3 regions of the Rhizobium sp. GR12 genome follow, and region 2 is predicted to be linked to each of the others. Evidence: riboswitches for the same ligand, from Rfam matches in the RefSeq annotation. Region 2 holds a riboswitch; each other region holds the start of a gene.
The links. A riboswitch is a leader RNA that binds a small molecule or an ion and turns the genes downstream of it on or off. The one in region 2 is predicted to bind thiamine pyrophosphate.
Positions count from the first base shown of each region.

Region 1 (6,924 bases), 160 kb from region 2:
AGGCGAGTACCTCGATCCACAAATCGATGTAGCAATTGGTCTCCGGCCACATTCTGTCGGACGAATGAAGCGGATGCTGCACATAGTTTTTGGGATCGAGGCCCGGAAAAATCTGCCGCATGAATGGTCAGCCCCAGAGCGTTTTCACAGCCTTAGCAGGCCATTTTTTCACATCCAGACCGTGATGCGCAAAGAGCGCCAGCGCAATGCGCTCAAGGCCGAAGCCGACGCAGGCGGTGTGCGCCACGTCGCCATTGTCCAGGTTCAGGTCCCATTTCTGGCCGAAGGCGTCCTGATGGTAATTGAAACTCATGCAGGCCGTCGGATTGGTGGCGGAGGTAACGGGGATCAGCAACTCGAACTTCAGATTCTGATCGCGCTGATTGTTGGCCAGCATCTTGCCGGCGCGGCCGAAGAAGGGATCGTTGGCCACATCGATCGTCACCTCGAGGCCTACTGCTTCCATCATCGCCACGCCGCGGTCCATCCATGTCTGTCGGAATTCGGTGACGTCGGCTTCCGTGCCCATGCGCACATATTCGCGCATGCGGAAAAGCTGCTGGCGCGCCGGGTCCTTGGAGGGTTCATGGCGGAAACAATAGGACTGGATATCGTAAAGCCCGCCGCCGGCGGGCAGGGCGCCGCGTTTGGCAATCGTCGGGTAAAGCGGGTAACAGGCCGCCGGCGTCAGCACGATGTCGGTGGCTTTCTGGTCCTTGGTCCAGTCCTCGCCCTCATCCATGGATTTCAACAGACTCACATGATCGAGTTCGCAGCCGCAGAATGAGTGGACCGTACCCGCCAGTTGCGGGAAGCTTTTCATGTAACCGCTCTTTTCGAAATAGGCACGGTTGATGCCCGGCGGAAAACGGATCGCTTCGGCGCCGTCAGCGCCGCCCGTGCGGTCGATCAGCCGTTCGAATGCGGCGATGACGTCCTCGAACTGGCCGCTGCGCCCATAAAGACCATCCACACCGGTTTCAATCAGCAGGCCTTCTTCGAACAGTCGATCGAGAAACGATGTTTGCATGTCCATGGTGTTATCCCAAAAGGCTGGTGTCCTGCCTGTGAACCAGCAGGAGATTGGCGGAATTGCCGAGAATGCGATCGTTGGAAATCATCAGGCGAGCGGAATGCGCGTCGCGAAGGTGCCTGCCAAGGCTATAGGGCGTACCGTTCTTGTAACCCATGATGCCGCAGATCAGCATGGCATGGTCGATAATCTCCAGAATGGTTTCCGAAGAGCAGATCTTCACATTGTTCATGGCGACCGCAAACGCCATGGACATCAGCTTGTCCGGATCGCTCTTGGTGTCCTCGTAAGCCTTGATGCCGGCGATGATGTTGGATTTGACCACCTGCAACTTGGTGGAAACTTCCGCAAGTCGGATCGCGCCGGGTGGAGCGACGCCGGGCGACTTGCGTGCCGCTGTTCTCACGAAGGACTGGGCGCGCAGCACGGCGTCGGACGCGATGCCGTACCAGACGGCGCTCCACAGGAGATGGGAGCTTGCAAGCATGGATTGCGCCGCGATTTCCGCAAATGGTTTGGGGAAGATTTGCGCCGCCGGCGCCTCGCCGCGGAACAGGAAGCCGTCCGAACAGGTGCCACGCATGCCGAGCGTGTCCCAGACATGGGTTTTTTCGAGCGTGTATTGATTTTTCAGGAATACGGTCATCACCTGATCGGCGGGCGCGGCATCCTTGTGAGCGCGCGAGGTGATGAGAATGGCATCCGCATTGCTGCCATAGGAAATGACGGTAGCGTCCTTTTCCAGCCGACAGAAATCGCCTTCGACTTCGATCGCGCAGATGGAGTTGCGCAGATTGCCGCCGATACCGCCTTCGGTGGTGGCCGAGCCGAGCAGAAGCTGTTCGTTGGCGATGCGGCTCATGAAACCCGCATGCCATGCGCTCGCCTCGCCATGTTCCACAAGGCTGGAGGCCTTGATGTGGTGCATGGCGAAAATCATTGCCGTTGCCGAACAGGCCTGGCCAAGCCGGGCGCAGATATCGGCGATTTGCTGTATGGATGCGCCTTCGCCGCCAAGGGAGGACGGGACTTGGATACCCAGCAAACGTTCCTGTTTCAGTGCGTTGACGGCTTCCCCAGGAAAGCGGCCGGTAACATCCACCTCATCCGTGTGTTTGGCGGCAATAGCCGCGACACGGCCTGCGCGCGCGGACAGCGTTTCATCCTGCGGCGCTACGGTCACATTCATCAGGCTGCCTCTTTACCATCCAGAATGAGCTTAACGGTGTCTTCAATGGCCTTGATGCTTGCAAAGGACTTACGGTTCAAGAGGTTGTCCGGGAATTCGATATCGAAAGCTTCCTCGATACCCAGCATCAATTGCACCGAAGCAAAGGAAGAAAGGCCTGCCGCATAAAGATCCGCTTCATTTGCAATCGTATCGACAGGGGGTGGAAGCTGGCCGAATTTTGCCAGTATTTCACGAATAGTCGCATTCATTCCGACGTATCTCCCACGAATTTCACATCAGGATGGTCTATGCTTATCGTTACGTTGCAAACGATAATATTCGCCTAAACCATTAGGTTAATTACAACTAACGGCAGCATGCGCCATCCGCGCATCTTTGCCAAGAGTTCATGGGCGCTCTTGACAAATGTCGGGCGGTGTTTTTTGCTGTGGCCATTCACCAGGGGTGTCCCGTCAAGGGGCTGAGATTCTGCTTTTATGCGCAGTGACCCGTTGAACCTGATCCAGTTCATACTGGCGTAGGGACGGTGCAAAGACCGAGGGTCGGATTGCGTGTTACGGGCGCTTGTCGACACGTCGGTATTTTCCATCATTCCGGCTCGAACTGGGTCTCCACTGTCAAACTTTGGAGCCTCATGATGAATATCGTTGCCAAGAATATCCCGCTTACTGTCACAACCGGGCCGCATCCCGCCTCCACGAAAATTCACAAGCCCGGAATATTGCATCCGCATATTCGCGTGCCGATGCGCGAAATCGCCGTCCACCCGACGGCGGGCGAACCACCGGTGACGGTCTATGATTCGTCGGGCCTCTATACCGATCCCATGCATGACGTTCTGATCGAAAAAGGCCTGCCGCGCCTGCGCCATACATGGGTTGTGGCGCGCGGCGATGTCGCGGCTTACGACGGGCGACACGTCAAGCCGGAGGATAACGGCTTTGCGACCGGCGAGCGCCTGACGCCCGAATTTTCCGTGCGCCACCAGCCACTCAAGGCCACGGCGGGCAAGGCCGTGACCCAGCTTGCCTATGCGCGGGCGGGTATCGTCACGCCGGAAATGGAATTCATCGCCATCCGGGAAAATCTCGGGCGTGAGGCGGCGAAAGAGACGCTGATCCGCGATGGCGAGAGTTTCGGTGCGCAGATTCCCGACTATGTGACGGCGGAATTCGTCCGTCAGGAAGTCGCATCGGGCCGCGCCATCATCCCCGCCAACATCAATCACCCGGAACTGGAGCCGATGATCATCGGCCGCAATTTCCTGGTGAAGATCAACGCCAATATCGGCAATTCCGCAGTCACCTCCTCCATGGCGGAAGAGGTGGAGAAGATGGTCTGGGCGATCCGCTGGGGCGCCGACACAGTCATGGACCTTTCGACCGGGCGCAACATCCACAATATCCGCGAATGGATCATCCGCAATTCACCGGTGCCGATCGGCACGGTGCCGCTTTACCAGGCACTGGAGAAGGTCAACGGCATTGCCGAGGATCTGAACTGGGAAGTGTTCCGCGATACGCTGATCGAACAGGCGGAGCAGGGCGTCGATTATTTCACCATCCACGCCGGCGTGCGGCTGCATTACATCCCGCTCACCGTCAACCGCGTCACCGGCATCGTCTCGCGCGGCGGTTCGATCATGGCGAAGTGGTGTCTGCATCATCACCGCGAAAGCTTCCTCTATGAGCATTTCGAGGAGATTTGCGACATCTGCCGGGCCTATGACGTTTCCTTCTCGCTGGGCGACGGTCTGCGGCCCGGCTCTATTGCCGATGCCAATGACGCGGCGCAATTTGCGGAATTGGAAACCTTGGGAGAATTGACGCAAATTGCCTGGGCAAAAGACTGCCAAGTCATGATCGAAGGCCCCGGCCACGTGCCGATGCACAAGATCAAGGAGAATATGGACAAGCAGTTGAAGACCTGCGGCGAGGCGCCCTTCTATACGCTCGGGCCGCTGACAACGGATATCGCGCCGGGTTACGACCATATCACCTCCGGCATTGGTGCCGCGATGATCGGCTGGTTCGGCACGGCGATGCTCTGCTACGTCACGCCGAAGGAACATCTCGGCCTGCCTGATCGTAACGATGTGAAGGTGGGTGTCATCACCTACAAGATTGCCGCCCATGCGGCCGATCTCGCCAAGGGTCATCCCGCCGCACAGGTGCGTGACGATGCGCTGTCACGCGCTCGCTTCGAGTTCCGTTGGGAGGACCAGTTCAACCTGTCGCTGGATCCAGAGACGGCGCGCTCCTTCCATGACGAGACCCTGCCGAAGGAGGCGCACAAGGTCGCGCATTTCTGCTCCATGTGCGGGCCGAAATTCTGCTCGATGCGGATTTCCCACGATATCCGCGCCGAGGCGCAGAAGGAGGGGCTGGAGGCCATGGCCGCGCGCTTCAAGGAAGGTGGCGAGCTTTATATGCCGCTCGCGGCCCCGGCAGACGGCCAGTAGCATGCGTGTTCTTGTCAAGGGAACGGGGGTCGCCGGTTTGACGGCGGCCTTCGAACTGGCGCGCAGCGGCGTGACTGTGGAGGTTTCGGAGCGCAATGCCGAAGCCTCGCGCGGCGCATCCTTTTATGCCGGCGGCATGCTGGCGCCCTGGTGTGAGCGTGAAAGCGCGGAAGAGCCGGTTTTGACGCTGGGTCAGACGGCGCTCGACTGGTGGGACGAAGCGACACCCGGCCTTGTCGTCCGAAACGGCACGCTGGTTGTCGCGCCTGCCCGTGACCGAGCGGAGCTTTCACGTTTCGCATCCAGAACCAGTGGATACCGTTGGGTGGATGAGTGCGAAATCGCCGCTCTGGAGCCCGATCTTGCCGGGCGGTTTCGCTCCGGGCTGTATTTTGCGGGCGAGGGGCATCTCGATCCGCGCCTTGCGCTGAAGTCGCTGCGTGAGCGGCTTTGCGGCATGGGTGTGCGGTTTCATATGGGCGTCCCGGTGGATGAACAGCCTTTCGACCGGGTGGTGGATTGCACTGGCCCTGCGGCGGTGGGTGTGGTGCCCAACCTCCGCGGCGTGCGGGGAGAAATGCTTTACCTCGCCACGTCAGAGGTTTCCCTGTCTCGCCCCGTCCGGCTGCTGCATCCGCGTATTCCGCTTTACATCGTGCCGCGCGAGCCCGGCCGTTTCATGGTGGGTGCGACGATGATCGAGACGGAGGATGCGGGGGCCATTTCCGCCCGCTCGATGATGGAGTTTCTGAATGCCGCCTATGCCGTGCATCCGGCCTTCGCGGAAGCTGAAATCATCGAAACCGGAACGGGCGTGCGCCCGGCCTATCCCGACAATCTGCCGAAAATCACGCAAGAGGGTCGAAACGTCTTCATCAACGGCGCGTACCGGCACGGCTTCCTGCTGTCGCCGGCTATGGCGCGGCAGGCGGCTGAAATCGTCTGCCAAAATCTCTCTGGAAAGGAGCAGGATCATGAAACTTCTGGTGAATGGCGACGAGCTTGATCTCGTCACCGAGACACTGGCGGGCCTGCTCGCCAGCCTCGATTACGAGGGCGACTGGCTGGCGACGGCGGTCAATGGTGATCTGGTGCATTCGGAAGCGCGCGCCGATTATCAATTGAAGGCGTTCGACCGGGTCGAAATCCTCTCCCCGATGCAGGGAGGTTGAGGCCATGCTGACGCTTTATGGCCGTGAGGTTTCGTCCCGCCTTCTGCTGGGTACGGCGCGTTATCCGTCTCCCGCCGTGCTTGCCGATGCGGTGCGGGCCAGCAATACGGATATTCTGACGATTTCGCTGCGCCGGGAAACGGCGGGCGGCAAGAAGGGCGGCCAGTTTTTCGAGCTGATCCGCGAGCTGGATCGTTACATCCTGCCGAATACGGCCGGTTGCCATACAGTGAAAGAAGCGGTGCTGACTGCGAAGATGGCGCGTGAGGTTTTTCACACCAACTGGATCAAGCTGGAGGTCATCGGCCATCACGACACGTTGCAGCCCGATGTCTTTGCGCTTGTCGAGGCGGCGAAAATTCTCACCGACGATGGTTTCGAGGTCTTTCCCTATACGACGGACGATCTTGTCGTCGCTGAAAAGCTGCTGGATGCCGGCTGTAAGGTGCTGATGCCCTGGTGCGCGCCGATCGGCAGCGCCATGGGGCCGCTCAACCTGACGGCGCTGAAATCGATGCGGGCGCGTTTTCCTGACGTGCCGCTGATCGTCGATGCCGGTATCGGCCGGCCCTCGCATGCGGTGACAGTGATGGAGCTTGGTTACGATGCCGTTCTGCTCAACACGGCGGTTGCCGGCGCGGGCGACCCGGTCGGCATGGCGGAGGCTTTCGCCCGTGCCATAGAGGCTGGTCATCAGGCTTATCAGGCCGGACCACTGGAACCGAGGGATATGGCCATTCCCTCTACACCAGTGATTGGCACGGCGGTGTTTTCGTGATTCACCTTTTGCGTTGACAGTACCCGGTGGCGGCGGGATACCGGAAGAAAGGGGAACGGCATGGCGGCACGCAACAATCTTCTGACGGATATCGACGGCGTTTCGGTTGGCAATGTGACCGATCTCGCACTCGGCTCCGGCGTCACGACAATCGTTTTCGAAAAGCCCGCTGTCGCCTCCGGCTCGGTCCTCGGCGGGGCGCCCGGCGGTCGTGATACCGGCCTGCTTGATCCGGCAATGACGGTGGAAACGGTGGATGCATTCGTACTGTCAGGCGGTTCGGCCTTC
Region 1 is NZ_JASXTH010000006.1:18,513-25,436, reverse strand. Features, by position in the region: gene QSK43_RS11795 (DUF1839 family protein) at 1-121, opposite strand, end outside; gene QSK43_RS11790 (amino acid--[acyl-carrier-protein] ligase) at 128-1,036, opposite strand; gene QSK43_RS11785 (acyl-CoA dehydrogenase family protein) at 1,041-2,222, opposite strand; gene QSK43_RS11780 (acyl carrier protein) at 2,222-2,473, opposite strand; TPP riboswitch at 2,656-2,767, shown strand; gene thiC (phosphomethylpyrimidine synthase ThiC) at 2,863-4,686, shown strand; gene thiO (glycine oxidase ThiO) at 4,688-5,692, shown strand; gene thiS (sulfur carrier protein ThiS) at 5,661-5,858, shown strand; gene QSK43_RS11760 (thiazole synthase) at 5,863-6,636, shown strand; gene QSK43_RS11755 (P1 family peptidase) at 6,697-6,924, shown strand, end outside.
Region 1: it holds a riboswitch for thiamine pyrophosphate, as region 2 does, so the genes downstream of both, thiC (phosphomethylpyrimidine synthase ThiC) here and thiB (thiamine ABC transporter substrate binding subunit) in region 2, are expected to answer to the same signal.

Region 2 (6,924 bases):
TTGTCCGCCGTCGCCCGGGCTGTCGCGGCCTGCAGACCGTTGATCTGGATTTCCTTCACGGTTTCCGGCATCAGGCCGGCAACCCAGCCACTGGTCAGGTAGTTGGCAAGTGTGGTCTGTTTCGGATCGGCCACGCCGTCAAAACGGATGGCCACATCGCCCGGTCCGGTCGCAAGAACAGCCTCCACCTTGTTGTCGATGACGAAACCTTCCGGCACGTCGAAGCGGATACCGAGCGTTCCGTGCAGGAACGTCTGGCCCCGGACGTAACCTTCCTGCGGGCTGTCGCCGTAAAGCAGGCCGTCTATGCCATCCAGAAACCAGTCGCGGCCACGATCCCCGACTTGGCCCTCCTGGCCGAAGGCGCGGGCATGCCGGCGCGCGAGCTCGATGCGCTGCGGCGTGTTGGGGTGGCTGGAAAGAAAGTCGAGGCTCTGGTCGTTTTCGGGATCGGCCGAGGAAAACCGTGCATAGGCCGCCATGGAATCCAGAAAACGTGGCGATGCAAAGGGGTCGTAACCGGCCTCGCCCAGCATGCGCACACCAATCACGTCCGCCTGCAATTCCTGCTGGCGCGAAAAGGCCGCGAGCCGCAGCTTGCCGCGCGCAAGCGCCTGCTTGCCGGCAAGATCGCTGGACAGCACCTCGGCGACCACGCGGCTTGCAATCACCTCCGCCTCTTCCCGGCGCTGGCGCTCGATACCGTGGTTCGCGGTGACATGGCCCATCTCATGCGAAAGCACGGCGGCCACTTCCGAGGCATCGTTGGCGAGAGCAAGAAGCCCGCGCGTCACGTAAAGATAGCCGCCCGGCAACGCAAAGGCGTTGATGGCCGGCGAGTTCAGAATGGTAATGCGATAGGATTGCTGCGGATTTTCCGACACGGCCGTCAGCGCACCGGCGATGCGGGCGACAAGCCGTTCCGTTTTGGCGTCCCGATATTCACCGCCATAACTCGCCACGATGCGGGGGTGCTCGCGCGCGCCCATCTGGGCACGGGGATCGTTCTTCTGCACCTCTTCCACGGTCTGTGGATTGTCCGATGGGCGCAACGTGGACTGGTAGGCAGGGCTGAAAAGAGACTGGCACGATGACAGAAGCACAGCGGATGCAGCCAGCACGGAACAGGCTGCAATCGCCCTGCCCGAACGGCGAAGACCTGAACGGGAGAAGAGCCTCCACTGTGCAGTCATGCTATTTCTCATTCTGTATGCCTGCCCCTAACGTTCCTGATCATCCGTTAATTGCAGACCAGAATAACAGATTCGCCCCAACGAGCCATGAATGTCGAAACGGTAAAAACGATCCATCAAGTCCGGAATATTCCTGAAGAACGCAATAATTCTCGTCTTTTCTCGGGCAACAACTTGAAACTAGCAAGTGCAAATTAGCGCCATTGAAGTCATCTAAAGCGATTGCCAGCGGCGCGCGTCGAAAATAAGGCGATCAGCCGTTCAGAAAACTGTCCACCGCCTTCACATTTTGTGTGGCGAAGAAATCTGCGGTCGCGCCACTGTAGACGACCCGACCGCGATCAAGAAAAACCACCCGTTGCGCCAGCTTTCTTATGTCGTCGGGATGGTGCGTGACAATAACCACCGTGTTTTTTGTTTCGGCATGCAAGTCGAGAAGCAGGGACGTCATGCCCGCCCGCAGCCCCGGATCGAGCGCGGCGAAAGGCTCATCAAGCAGCATGACCGGTTTTTTTCGGACCAACGCGCGTGCCAGCGCCGCCCTTTGTCTTTCCCCGCCGGAAAGCGTGCCGGGCAAACGTTTATCGAAACCCGACAGACCCACGCGTGTTAGCGCCATCTCGATCCTTTGACGGTCTTCCGCCCGCAATTTCAACCCGGCGCTGACGCCAAGCGCGATATTGGTAAAGATATCAAGATGGGCGAAAAGGTTATTATCCTGAAAGATCGATGATACCGGTCTTTCGGAAGGGTCGAGCGCCTTCATGTCTTGCCCACCGATCAGCACGCGACCGGAATCGGGTATTTCGAAACCCGCGATGAGATTGAGGAGCGTCGATTTTCCCGAACCGGATGCGCCGACGACGGCAGTTATTTTGCCCTGCGGGAATGCACAATCAAGATCGAAATCCTGCGTTCCGAGCCTCAGCCTGACCTTGTCCAGCTCCACTGCAAAATCGCCGCCTGTCATATGCTCGCCCTTGCTGATTGCGCCCCTGCCGGTTGCGACTGCCGTGAGACACCGCCTGCGGCAAGCAGCAGACAGACGACACCAAGGATGAACGCATATCCGGCGGCATCATTGGTGCGGTAGCTGCCCATATTGCTATAAACCAGCCATGGCAAGGTGACGAAACTTTCCGATCCGAACAGGGCAACCGCCCCTAGGTCACCGAGCGACAGCGCCATGGCGAAGGAAAACGCCATGAGCAAAGGCCGCCGCAGAACCGGCAGATCGGCAAACCGCAGCCGCGTCCAGCCCTGAAGCCCGAAACTGGCGGATAGCCGGCCAGTGCGCAAAAAATGGCTGGCGAGGGCCGGCTCCAGCACCCGCATCGCAAGCGGCAGCGCCATCAGCATATTGATCAGCGCCACGAGGACGGGGGCATAAAAACTGACATCACCGAATGGCCGCAACAACAGGAACCACCCGCTTCCCAGCACGACGGGTGGCACCAGCAGCACCAGCGACGACCCCGCCCCGAGCGTGGCGGAGAGAAAACGCAAGGGCTGAGCCGCGTGCCGCCTTGAACCCACGGCCTGTCGCGCAGCGATGATGGCCATGCAAGTGAGCACGACGAGGATTGCGGAGAGCGCGGCGATTGCAAGACTGGTGGCCGCTGCGCGCAAGAAGATCGGCGCGGACAAAAGGCGCGGCAGATCGGCACTCAAGCCCGAGACGGTTATGGCGACAAGCGGCAGGCCGATCAGCAGAACCGCCAGAACGATTGCCGTCCCATCCCAGAGACGGGCGCCAACACCTTTGCCGTCGAAACGGCGAAGAGGACGACCAAGCGTGGCGATTTCTGCTTCGGGCGACGGCAAAAAGGCGAGAAGGCCGAGCAGGATTGCGGTGAGGGCAATTTGCAAAACAGAAAGCGCGATAGCCCGCTGCGGATCGAAATCGAACCGCAAAGCCTGATAGATCGCCACCTCCAGCGTCGTCGCCGCCGGACCGCCGCCAAGCAGAAGTACGAGCGTGAAGCTGGTGGCGCACAGCATGAAGACAAGCCCGGCAATGCCCGGAACGAGCCGCGAGACGGCCGGCCATTCGATGAAACGGAAAACCGAAACCGGCCCCATGCCGAGACTTGCCGCCATCCGCCAATATTCACCCGGAATGCGCTCAAGGCCTGCCAGCATCAGCCGAACCGCAAGCGGCAGATTGAAAAACACATGCGCGATGAGAATGCCGGAAAGGCCATAAATATTGAAAGGCTCATCTGCACCGGCAGAAACGAGGGCCGTATTCAAAACACCCTGCCTGCCCCAGATGGCGATGATGCCGAAGGCGCCGACGATGACCGGCAGCCCCATCGGCACCGCCATCAACCTGATGATCCATATCCGTCCCGGAAAATCCTGTCGACGGGAAAGCGCCAGCGCCACCGGCAGGCCAAGAGCGACGGAAAGAACGGTGGAGAGCGTTGCCTGATAAAGCGTGAAGCGCAGGATGCGCAGCGTATAGGCATCCATGATTCCAGCAGTGGATGCACCGGCATCGAAAGACAGGAGGGCCGCGACGGCGAGCGCCATGAACAGGAAAACGGCGGCAAACGCCGCCGTTCCAGCAATGATCGACCACCTGTAATCGCGACGCAGCATCATGCGCGAGTGTGCCTCTTGCTCAATTCATGCTCATGGCCGCAAGCCATTCATCGATCCATGCCTTGCGGTTCATCGCCACCTCCTCCGGGTCCATCAGAAAGGTCTTCTGCGGCACGACGAGTTTGGAAAACGCCTCCGGCAAGGGCTTCGACGTCGCCGCAACCGGCATCATCCAGTTGTTTTCCGGAATGGCATCCTGAAAACCTGATGACAGGGTGAAAGCGAGGAACTGTTTCGCAAGCTCCTTATGCGGCGCGTTTTTGAGAAGGCCGGACACCTCGATCTGGATGTAGTGCCCTTCGGAAAAAGCTGCGGCCTGATAGCGATCCGTCTTTTCCGCGACCATGTGATAGGCGGGCGACGTGGTGTAGGAGAGCACCATCGGTACCTCACCCTTGGTAAAGAGACCATAGGATTCAGACCAGCCCGGCGTGACGGTGAGAATGCGCTTCCTGAGCTTCGCCCAGGCTTCCGGGGCCTTGTCGCCGTAAACGGATTTCACCCACAGCAGCAGGCCAAGGCCCGGCGTGGAAGTGCGCGGGTCCTGAATGGCGATTTTCTGCGAGGGGTCGCCTTCCACGAGGTCCTTCAGGCTGGTCGGCGGGTTCTTCACCGTCTGCGTATCATAGATGACGGCGAAATGACCGTAATCATAGGGTACGAAAACATCGTCCTTATAATTGCCGGGCACCTTGGCCGCCGATGCATCGATACCGCTGATATCGAAAAGACCGGTCTGCTTCGCTTCTGCTACCAGATTGGTATCGAGACCCACCACGACATCCGCCTTGGACCCCGTCCCTTCAAGCTTCAGACGGTTGAGCAGCGCCACACCGTCCGCCACACCAACGAAGTTGACCGTACAATCGCACACCTTCTCAAAGTCCTGCTTCACCTTGGGGCCGGGACCCCACTCGGAAACGAAGCTTTCATAGGTGTAGACGGTCAGTTCCTGTCTGTCCTGCGCAACGGCAAGACCGGGCAGAAACAGCGAAGCGGCAATGAGGGAATTCAGGAAAAGACGACGGCGCACGGGTATCTCCTCAAAAAACAAAAAGGGAAATAGCCGCTTGCCTTGAAGCCGTCTAATCCCTCCGCCGGTATGAACCGGATCAGGTTCTTCGGGTTGGCAAGCCTCTCAGCCTTTCGCATGAATATACAAAAGACACCCCGTTAGATCAAAACGAGATGTAATCGCGCCGCCTCAGATTGGCAAGATGGCTGTCGTCAGCTCTGCGCTGCCATATGCACCAGTTCCCAGACGTGACCGTCGGGATCCTGAAAACTGCCAGCATACATGAAGCCATGATCCTGCACGGGTTTCCAGCCGCTGCCACCGGAGGCCAGCGCCGTTTCGATCATCCGGTCGATTTCCTCGCGGCTTGCCGCAGTGAGACAGGTCAGGACCTCGGTGCTGTGCGTCGCGTCGGCGATATCGCCATTGATGAAATCGCGAAAACGCTCTTCCTGAAGAAGCATCACGAAGATGTTCTCCTCAACGATCATGCAGAGCGTGCGGTCGTCCGAATATTCCGGATTGAAGCTGAAACCGAGAGCCGTGAAGAAGCTTCTGGATGTCTCGATATTCTTGACGGGCAGATTGACGAAGATCATGCGCATTTTCTGAACTCCTCCGAACCGGCACAGAAAACGGCAATTCCATCTCCCTGTCAAAGGCGGATGAGGCCCCAGTCAAGAAATCGCAACCGCCGTCAGCCTTCAATTTCCTCGCGCAGCATCTCCAGCTCCAGCCATTCTTCTTCCATGGTCTCGAGCTTTTCGCGCAGCTTCGTCATTTCCTTCGCCAGCATGTTGAAGGTAGCCGGATCTCTGGTGAACAGATTGGGATCGGCCATGCGCTCCTCACGCTTGGCGATCTCGCCTTGCGTCTTTTCCATCTCCTTCGGAAGATTTTCGAGCGCGAATTTCTGCTTGAAGGAAAGCTTGCCCTTGGCCTTTGAAGGGTCCTGCGACGCGGAAGCCGAAGGTGCGGCCTTTGCCTTTTCCTGCTTCTCGGCTTTGCGTTTCTCTTCCGCAGCACCCTTGCGCTGCGCCATCATATCCGAATAACCGCCGGCATATTCGATCCAGCGTCCGTCTGGTTGGTCCGGATTGGTAGGCGCGATGGTGGAGGTGACGGTACGGTCGAGAAAATCGCGGTCGTGGCTGACGAGGATGACCGTGCCGGAAAAACCCGCGACGATTTCCTGCAAAAGATCGAGCGTTTCGATGTCGAGATCGTTGGTCGGCTCGTCGAGGATCAAAAGGTTGGTCGGCCTTGCCAGAATACGCGCCAGAATAAGACGGGCACGCTCTCCACCGGAGAGGTTGCGGATTGGCGTGCGGGCCTGTTCCGGCTGGAACAGGAAGTCCTTCATGTAACCCGTCACATGTTTCAGCTCGCCATTGACCAGCAGATTGTCGCCCCGCCCGTCGGTCAGATAATGAGCGAGCGTATCGTTTGGATTGAGATCCTCACGCTTCTGGTCAAGCGTCGCGATCTCCAGATTGGTGCCGAGCTTCACCGTGCCGCTATCGGGCTGAAGCTGGCCGGTCAGCATCTTCAAAAGCGTGGTCTTGCCGGCACCATTCGGCCCGACAAGACCGATGCAATCGCCGCGATGCACCCGCAGCGAAAACGGTGCGATGATCACGCGCTCGCCGTAAGACTTGGTGATGGCGTCTGCCTCGATGACCAGCTTGCCGGATTCCCGCACCTCCGCAGCCGTCGCCTGCACGCTGCCCTGCGGTCCTTTGTGGCCGCGATAATCCGCGCGCATCGCCTGAAGCTCGCCCACGCGGCGCATGTTGCGCTTGCGTCTCGCGGTCACGCCGTAACGCATCCAGTGTTCTTCGCGCTCGATGGCCTTGCCGAGCTTATGCTGCTCCAGCTCTTCCTCTTCCAGCACCTTGTCGCGCCATTCCTCGAAATGCGCAAAACCGCGGTTGAGACGGCGGGACTGGCCGCGATCCAGCCACACGGTCGAGGTCGAGACCTTCTCCAGAAAACGCCGGTCATGCGAAATCAGCACCAGCGCGCTGCGCGTCTGCTGCAACTCGCCTTCAAGCCATTCGATGGTGGGCAGGTCCAGATGGTTGGTCGGCTCGTCCAGCATCAGAATAT
Region 2 is NZ_JASXTH010000006.1:175,908-182,831, forward strand. Features, by position in the region: gene QSK43_RS12465 (M48 family metalloprotease) at 1-1,193, opposite strand, end outside; gene QSK43_RS12470 (thiamine ABC transporter ATP-binding protein) at 1,447-2,163, opposite strand; gene thiP (thiamine/thiamine pyrophosphate ABC transporter permease ThiP) at 2,160-3,800, opposite strand; gene thiB (thiamine ABC transporter substrate binding subunit) at 3,820-4,833, opposite strand; TPP riboswitch at 4,873-4,983, opposite strand; gene QSK43_RS12485 (VOC family protein) at 5,028-5,420, opposite strand; gene QSK43_RS12490 (ABC-F family ATP-binding cassette domain-containing protein) at 5,513-6,924, opposite strand, start outside.

Region 3 (6,924 bases), on a different contig from region 2:
GATCACGCAGTAGCGTAAAACCGTCGATACCGACCGGCTTGTCGGGGTTGACCTTGGATACGGTCTCGAACACGCCGCCGATGCAGGCGTAATCGGCGGGCATTGCCGCCACCCGTTCGGCATCGGCCCTGTTCTTGACGGTGAGGCCGATAATCGCCTTTTCGCCGAGGATGCGTCTGGCGGTTTCGGCATCCATATCATCAGCGCCGAGATGCACCCCGTCCGCTCCGGAGGCGAGCGCGACATCCACCCGGTCATTGATGACCAACGGCACGCCGGTACCGGCAATGGCCTCATGAATGGCGCGGGCGTTTTCGATCATCTCCCGAGTTGAAGCGTGTTTGTCGCGATATTGCAGGATGGTCGCGCCATTGAGCGCGGCCGCCAGAGCAAGCTCGGCCAAGGGCGCGACATCGCCGAGGCTGGCATCGACCAGCGCGTTGAGGCGGTAATCAACCTTGTTCATGCTCGATCCTCGCATGGTTTATGATGTCTTCGCCGGAAATTTCGGAAAGCGCGTCCAGAAACGCCGGTTCGAATGTGCCGGGGCCTTTTGCGTGCATTGCGGCCAGTTCGGCTGCGACACCCGTGATGGCGAGGGCGGAGGCGGCAGCCGTCAGCGCATCTTTTTCCACCGCCATGAAAGCGGCGATGACACCGCCCGAAAGGCAACCTGTGCCGGTCACTTTTGCCATCCACGAGTGGCCATTGACGATCCTGATGTCACGGGTGGCATCGCGCAGGTGATCGACCGGCCCGGTCTCAATCCTGACCGCGTTCGGAACATCACCGATCAGGCTCATTTCGGCGCTGTTGCCGCGCACGATGGTGGGTCGAAATGCGATCAGTTCACGCGCAAATGCCAGCCGCGAGGGAGAATAATCGCAATGCACGGGATCCAGAATCCACGGCTTGCCCGCCGCGCGGGCGATCTCGGCGGCAAACCGTATGACTTTGCGCCGTTCGGCATCGAGTGTGCCAAGATTGATCGTCAGCGCATCGGCTTTCGTGACGAAAGCGCCGATTTCCTCGAGCGAGGTGGTCATCGAGGGAATGCCGCCGACGACGGTGATACCGTCGGCGGTGAATTTCTGCACCACGGTGTTCATCAGGCAATGCACGCGCGGGCGTGTCTGCCTTACTCTTTCCAAGATCTCTGCGGCCTTTGCCGCTGTCGGAAAATTATTCGCCATGATTATTGCAGCTCCACGGCGATGTCTTCCGCCGCCGGTGCCTGCTTGATCAGCTGCATGTCCCGCATGAATTCGCCGAAGCGGGTGTAGCGGGCGCGGTCCAGTGCGGCCGGGCGCTTGGCGAAACGCGGCAGCGTGTCGAAAAAGGCCTGTTTGTTCAGCGCATCGTCAAGGTTCGGATAGGCCTTGATGAAAAGCTGCCACGCCTCCTGCGGGTGGTTGGTGATGAAGATCGCGGCCTGCTCGACGGCGGAGAGGAAACGCGGCAGGCGATTGTCTTTGGCGAGATCACGGTGGGTGACGAAGATCAGCTCGTCATAGGCAGGCACGCCATGCTCCTCCGGGAAGAAGGAGCGGCCCTCGTGACCCTCGAGCTTCATCTGCGTCAGTTCGAAATTGCGGAAACCGCCAAGTGTGGCATCCACCTTGCCCGCGATCAGGGAAGGCGAGAGCGAGAAGTTGACGTTGACGAGTTCCACATCGTCTTTCGTCAGCCCGTCCTTTTCCAGCATGCGCTTCAGCATCGCATCCTCGAAACCGGACACGGAGAAACCGACCTTTTTGCCCTTCAGGTCCTTCAGGCTCTTGATCGGTCCGTCAGCCAGAACGGTGACGGTATTGAGAGGGGTTTCGACCAGCGTGCCGAAACGGACGAGCGGCAGCCCGGCTTCGTGATCGAGATAAAGGTTCGGCTGGTAGTGGACGCCGATATCGGCCTGTTTTGCCGAGACGAGGCGCGGCACGGCGGATGGGTCTGCGGGTGGAACCAGCTCAACCTCCAGCCCCGCATCTGCAAACAGGCCGCGTTCTTTCGCGATCACCATCGGCGCGTGATCCGGGTTCACGAACCATTCCAGCAACACGGTAAGCTTGTCGGCCGCCTGAGATTGCACGGGCGCAAGCACGCTTGCTGCCGCGACGACGAGGGAAAGAAGAGTTCGTTTCATGGTGCTGAAAGCCTCCGCAAATATTTGAAAGGAATGAAATGTTCTGTTTCTTCGGCCCATGGGGCCAGATTGGCTGTCGCCCGATCGACGATAAGCCGCAGCAGCACCGCCATGACGGCAAGAATGGCCATGGCGGCAAACATCGTGTCGGTCTGCATGCGGGCATTGGACTGGATCATGACGAAACCGAGCCCGGCCGACGCGCCCACCCATTCGCCGATGACGGCGCCAAGCGGGGCGAGCGGCGCTGCCACCCGAAGCCCGGAAATGAGCGAGGGGAGCGCCAGCGGCGCACGCAGTCGGGTGAGGATCTGCCAGTGGCTCGCCTCTGTCAGCGAGGCGGCGTCGAGGATGGCGCGATCCGTGCGGTTGAGACCATCAGTGAAGGCGGAGGCGACGGGAAAGAAGATGATGATCGCCGTCATGACCACTTTCGAGGCCATGCCGAAGCCGAACCAGAGGACGAGGATAGGGGCCAGCACGAAGACCGGAAACGCCTGCAACACGAGAACCATGGGCCAGACGAGGCGGCCGAGACGCGGGATTGCCGCGATCGTGAAGGCAACGAGAAGACCGGCGACGATGCCTGCCACAAGCCCGACGACCATTTCAGCTGATGTCACCATGGCCTGTCCGAACAGGAAGGCCGGCTGGCGTAGAAATGCGGCGGCAACATCGGCGGGCGAGGGCAGGATATAGCGGGGCGGCGCAAACAGCCATGTCCCTGTCTGCCAGAGAATGAGCAGAAGCAAGACGCCGTTCAGCGCGTGGGAGGGACGCATGGGCCGGACCTCAGACGCAACCGCACCGTTTACGAAGGGAAGGATGTTTCAGCATCATCGTTCGGTCTCCAGCTGTGACTATCACGGAGACCCGGGCAAAGCGGAGAAGAGAAAGGGCAGCAGCTGACTAGCGCGACAGTTTCCGTTCCTACGCCGGCATGACCCGGATCAGGTTCAAGGGTCCGGCTCATCGCCATCTCAGCACTGTGCAGTGCTCCCCTCGGAAGAGACTGATTTGCTAGGAGGGTTTTGAAGTAATGTCAACTTTGAACTTCAATGCGGAGGCGGGCCGGTTCGTCGCGAATATATTAGTTATCTTTTATATAAGTTTATCAAAAATTAGTTATCTATTGAAACCGCTTTTCAATTCCGCTGTATTAGCTTCCGCTTCCTGAATGGGTGGGGGCGAGTTTGAAAAACTTCTGGCAAGAAAAATCGGGAAATTTTGGTATTCTTACCGCGTTGCTCTTGGTGCCCCTGTGCGGTGCTGCCGGTGTGGCTCTCGATATCTCGCGGGGCATGTCGGCCAAAGCCGATTTGCAGCAGGCCGCGGATTCCGCGGCGTTGGCGGCTGTTGCAGATACGTCCGCAAGTATTCAGGCGGCAAAGAAGATGTCCGGGGATGGTATCATTCCCGTCGGCAATGAAGAGGCCCGGGCGTTCTTCGATGACAACCAGCGGGGAAATGCAGACTACAGCCTTACGTCTGTCGATGTATCGGTCATCAAGCACGGCAATGTGGTCGAGTCATCCGTGAGCTTCAGGGCGTCCGTCAACACGACGCTGTCCGGGCTTCTGGGAAAGGATTTTGTCTCGGTTGGCGGTACGGCCACAGCCAAATACGAAACGGAAACCTTCAGCGATTTCTATCTTCTGCTGGATAATACGCCCTCCATGGGAGTGGGCGCCACACCCCTGGATGTCGCCAAGCTGGTTGCGAATACAAGCGATCGATGCGCCTTTGCCTGTCATATCGTGAAAAATGGTGTGGCAGACGCGAGCAGCTACTATTTTAGGGCAAAGAGCCTTGGGGTCACCACACGCATCGACGTGGTTGCCAAAGCAACCGCCAGCCTAATGGACACGGCGAAATCCACGCGCAAAAGCAGCAATCAATATCGCATGGCTGTCTACACCTTCGGGGAGCGGGCGGAAGACACGAAGCTGCTTGAGGTTGTTCCGCTGACTTCGGATCTGGAGACCGCGAAGAAAAAAGCGGGCGAAATCGACCTGATGTCCATTCCCTATCAGGGATACAATAACGACCAGCAGACCGACTTCGATCGGGCATTGGCCCAGATCGGCGACAAGGTCGGCACCTCGGGCACGGGCGCCAGCTCGGCGAACCCGGAAAAGGTGATTTTTTTCGTTTCGGATGGTGTGGGCGATAGCTACAAGCCTTCCTCCTGCACGAAAAAATTGACGAGCGGGCGCTGTCAGGAGCCGATCGACGTCAGATCCTGTACGAAGCTGAAGGAGAAAGGCTTTCGTATCGCAGTGCTCTATACCACCTATCTGCCGCTGCCGACGAATGACTGGTACAATAGCTGGATTTTGCCCTTTCAGTCGGAAATCGGTTCGCGCATGCAGAGCTGCGCTTCCCCCGGCCTGTTTTTCGAGGTCAGCCCCTCTCAGGGCATCAGCGACGCGATGACGGTCCTGTTCAAGAAAGCCATCACATCACCACGCCTGACAGGCTGATGGCGGCTTGGCCGGCGATTGAATCATCTCCCGAACGCCGCAACATGTGACGATTCAGCCGATCCTGCGAAGCCGTTCAAATTGCACAGCAAAGGGCGTGCCGGCACGATAAAACACAGCCGGTTCACCTATTGGAGCATCAACGGTGACTTCGCGTCCGCCAAGGTGTCGCGCACCGCTCCACAGATGCAGCCATTCACTATTGCTCGGAAGATAGAGCGTACGTTGCGTTTCCCCTGCCTTCCAGACGGGCGCGACGAGCATGTCCGAACCATAGAGGTAGCTGTCCTGAATGGCATAGGTTTGCCGGTCGTTTTCGTAGTGAAGGAAAAGCGGGCGCTGCACCGGCAGGCCCGTTTCGGCCGCCTCGGTGGAGAGCGATTTCAGATAGGGGGCGAGCGCGACATAGATCGCCGTCATGCGGGCGAAATGACCAAGCACCGTCTCGTCCTGGTCGATCTGGAGATTGTCGCGCGGGCGGTTGCCCTCATGCGTGCGCATGACTGGAGTAAAGGCGGCCATTTCCGCCCAGCGCATGATGAGTTCCGGCGTTCTGACATTGCCGAACAGGCTGGTATAACCGCCGATATCGGAGTGGTGATAGGCGTTGCCCAAAAGGCCGGAAGACAGCGCACCGCAGATGACGGAGACGAGGCCGTCATGGCGGGAAAAATCCACCGACTGGTCGCCGCCCCATAGGAGCGGGCAATGGGCCTGCACGCCGGTAAAGCCCGCCCGCATGAAGAACAGCGCCTCGCCGGTTTTACCGCGGCTTTCCACGGCTTTTGCGTTGACTTCGGCCCAGAGTGTCGGCCAGGCATTGTGCATCAGTTTGGCGTCGATGCCATTCGACAAAGTGATGTCGATCGGCAGATATTCGCCGAAATCGGCCATCCAGCCGGAAAGGCCGAAATCCAGCATGTTCTTGCCGATGATCTCTTCGGCAAACCAGTCCGCCGCCGCCGGATTGGTGAAATCCACCACGCCGCAATCGAACTCGCCGAAATCGACGAGCGCCGTCTTGCCATCCGCGCCGGTGGCGAAATAGCCGGCCTTCTCGGCCACGGGAAAGAGCGGGCCATCGACACAGAGATAGGGGTTCACGTAGCCGAGAAATCGAATGCCCTGATCGGCAAGCTCGGCAATCTTCTGGCGCAGATGCGGATAACGGGTCTCGTTGGCCTGCCAGTCCCAGAATAGCCGCGCGCCGAAGGACGTCTGGCGAAGCCCCACCCAGTCCTCGCACCAGAGGCCTGAGACCCTGGTTCCGGCGGCACGGATTTTCTCCAGCCGCGCGAAGGAGTTGGCGCCGTCCTTTAATCCGATGATGGCGCCACTATAGACCCAGTCCGGCAGTTCCGGCTGGCGTCCGAACCGCAGCGAGAGGGCGGAAACGATATCAGTGAAGTGTTCGCCGACGAAAAGCTCGATCTGCTCGGGGATCGTCCAGATCTCGATTTCATGGAAATCGCCATTACGGAAATCGAAAACCGAATAGGCGCTCGTTTCCACATGCAGCGCGTATTTGCGTGACGACAGCCAGGTGGGCTGCGGGTAATTGGTGTTGTAATAATCGCCGCCCGCCTTGCCGCTGATGTCGGCCTTGAAGGTGATTTCGGCGGTCTTGTCGCGGCCGACCCCGGGCTCCGAAGTCCAGAGCGGAAAACGGCGGCCGCGCATGTCGAAATAGGACATCTGCTCGCCGCCGCCCCAGACATGCTCGTCCTCATCCGCGACGACCCGCAGCCACAGGCGGTTGATGGTCTCGTCCAGTGCCGTGAACCGGATGGCATTTCCATCCAGCGTCAGATGAAGGCGCGGTTCCTGGCCAGGTGCGGAAGACAGTATGACGCTGTCGCCACTGACTTCGGCATGGCGCAGCGCAGTTCGTTCGACGACATAGTCCTCGATATCGAAATTGCCACGGTACATATCCATTCGTTCCTTGCCGAAACCGGCAAAGAAGGCCGGGTTTTTGGGCGAATGGGAAAGGATGGTCCGGCCGCCGATCGCGAGCGTGAAGCCGTCTCTGGTCTTTTCGAAGTGCATGACTTTTCCCTATTTAACCCTTGAGACCGCCAGCGGTGAGACCGGAGACAACCCGCTCCTGAAAGATGACGATCAGGATTGCGACCGGCACGATGCCGACAACCAGCGCCGCCGAGATGACCGGCCAGGGGAAAGCGAACTCGCCCTGATAAAGCTGAATGCCGACCGGCAGGGTGCGAAGTGCGGGATTGGAATTGAAAGAAAGCGCCAGCAGGAATTCGTCCCAGGCGTTCACGAAAGCGAGAATGCCGG
Region 3 is NZ_JASXTH010000008.1:106,433-113,356, reverse strand. Features, by position in the region: gene thiE (thiamine phosphate synthase) at 1-466, opposite strand, end outside; gene QSK43_RS15450 (hydroxyethylthiazole kinase) at 453-1,193, opposite strand; gene QSK43_RS15445 (ABC transporter substrate-binding protein) at 1,196-2,140, opposite strand; gene QSK43_RS15440 (ABC transporter permease) at 2,137-2,922, opposite strand; TPP riboswitch at 3,051-3,153, opposite strand; gene QSK43_RS15435 (pilus assembly protein TadG-related protein) at 3,334-4,623, shown strand; gene QSK43_RS15430 (alpha-glucosidase) at 4,678-6,672, opposite strand; gene QSK43_RS15425 (carbohydrate ABC transporter permease) at 6,686-6,924, opposite strand, start outside.
Region 3: it holds a riboswitch for thiamine pyrophosphate, as region 2 does, so the genes downstream of both, QSK43_RS15440 (ABC transporter permease) here and thiB (thiamine ABC transporter substrate binding subunit) in region 2, are expected to answer to the same signal.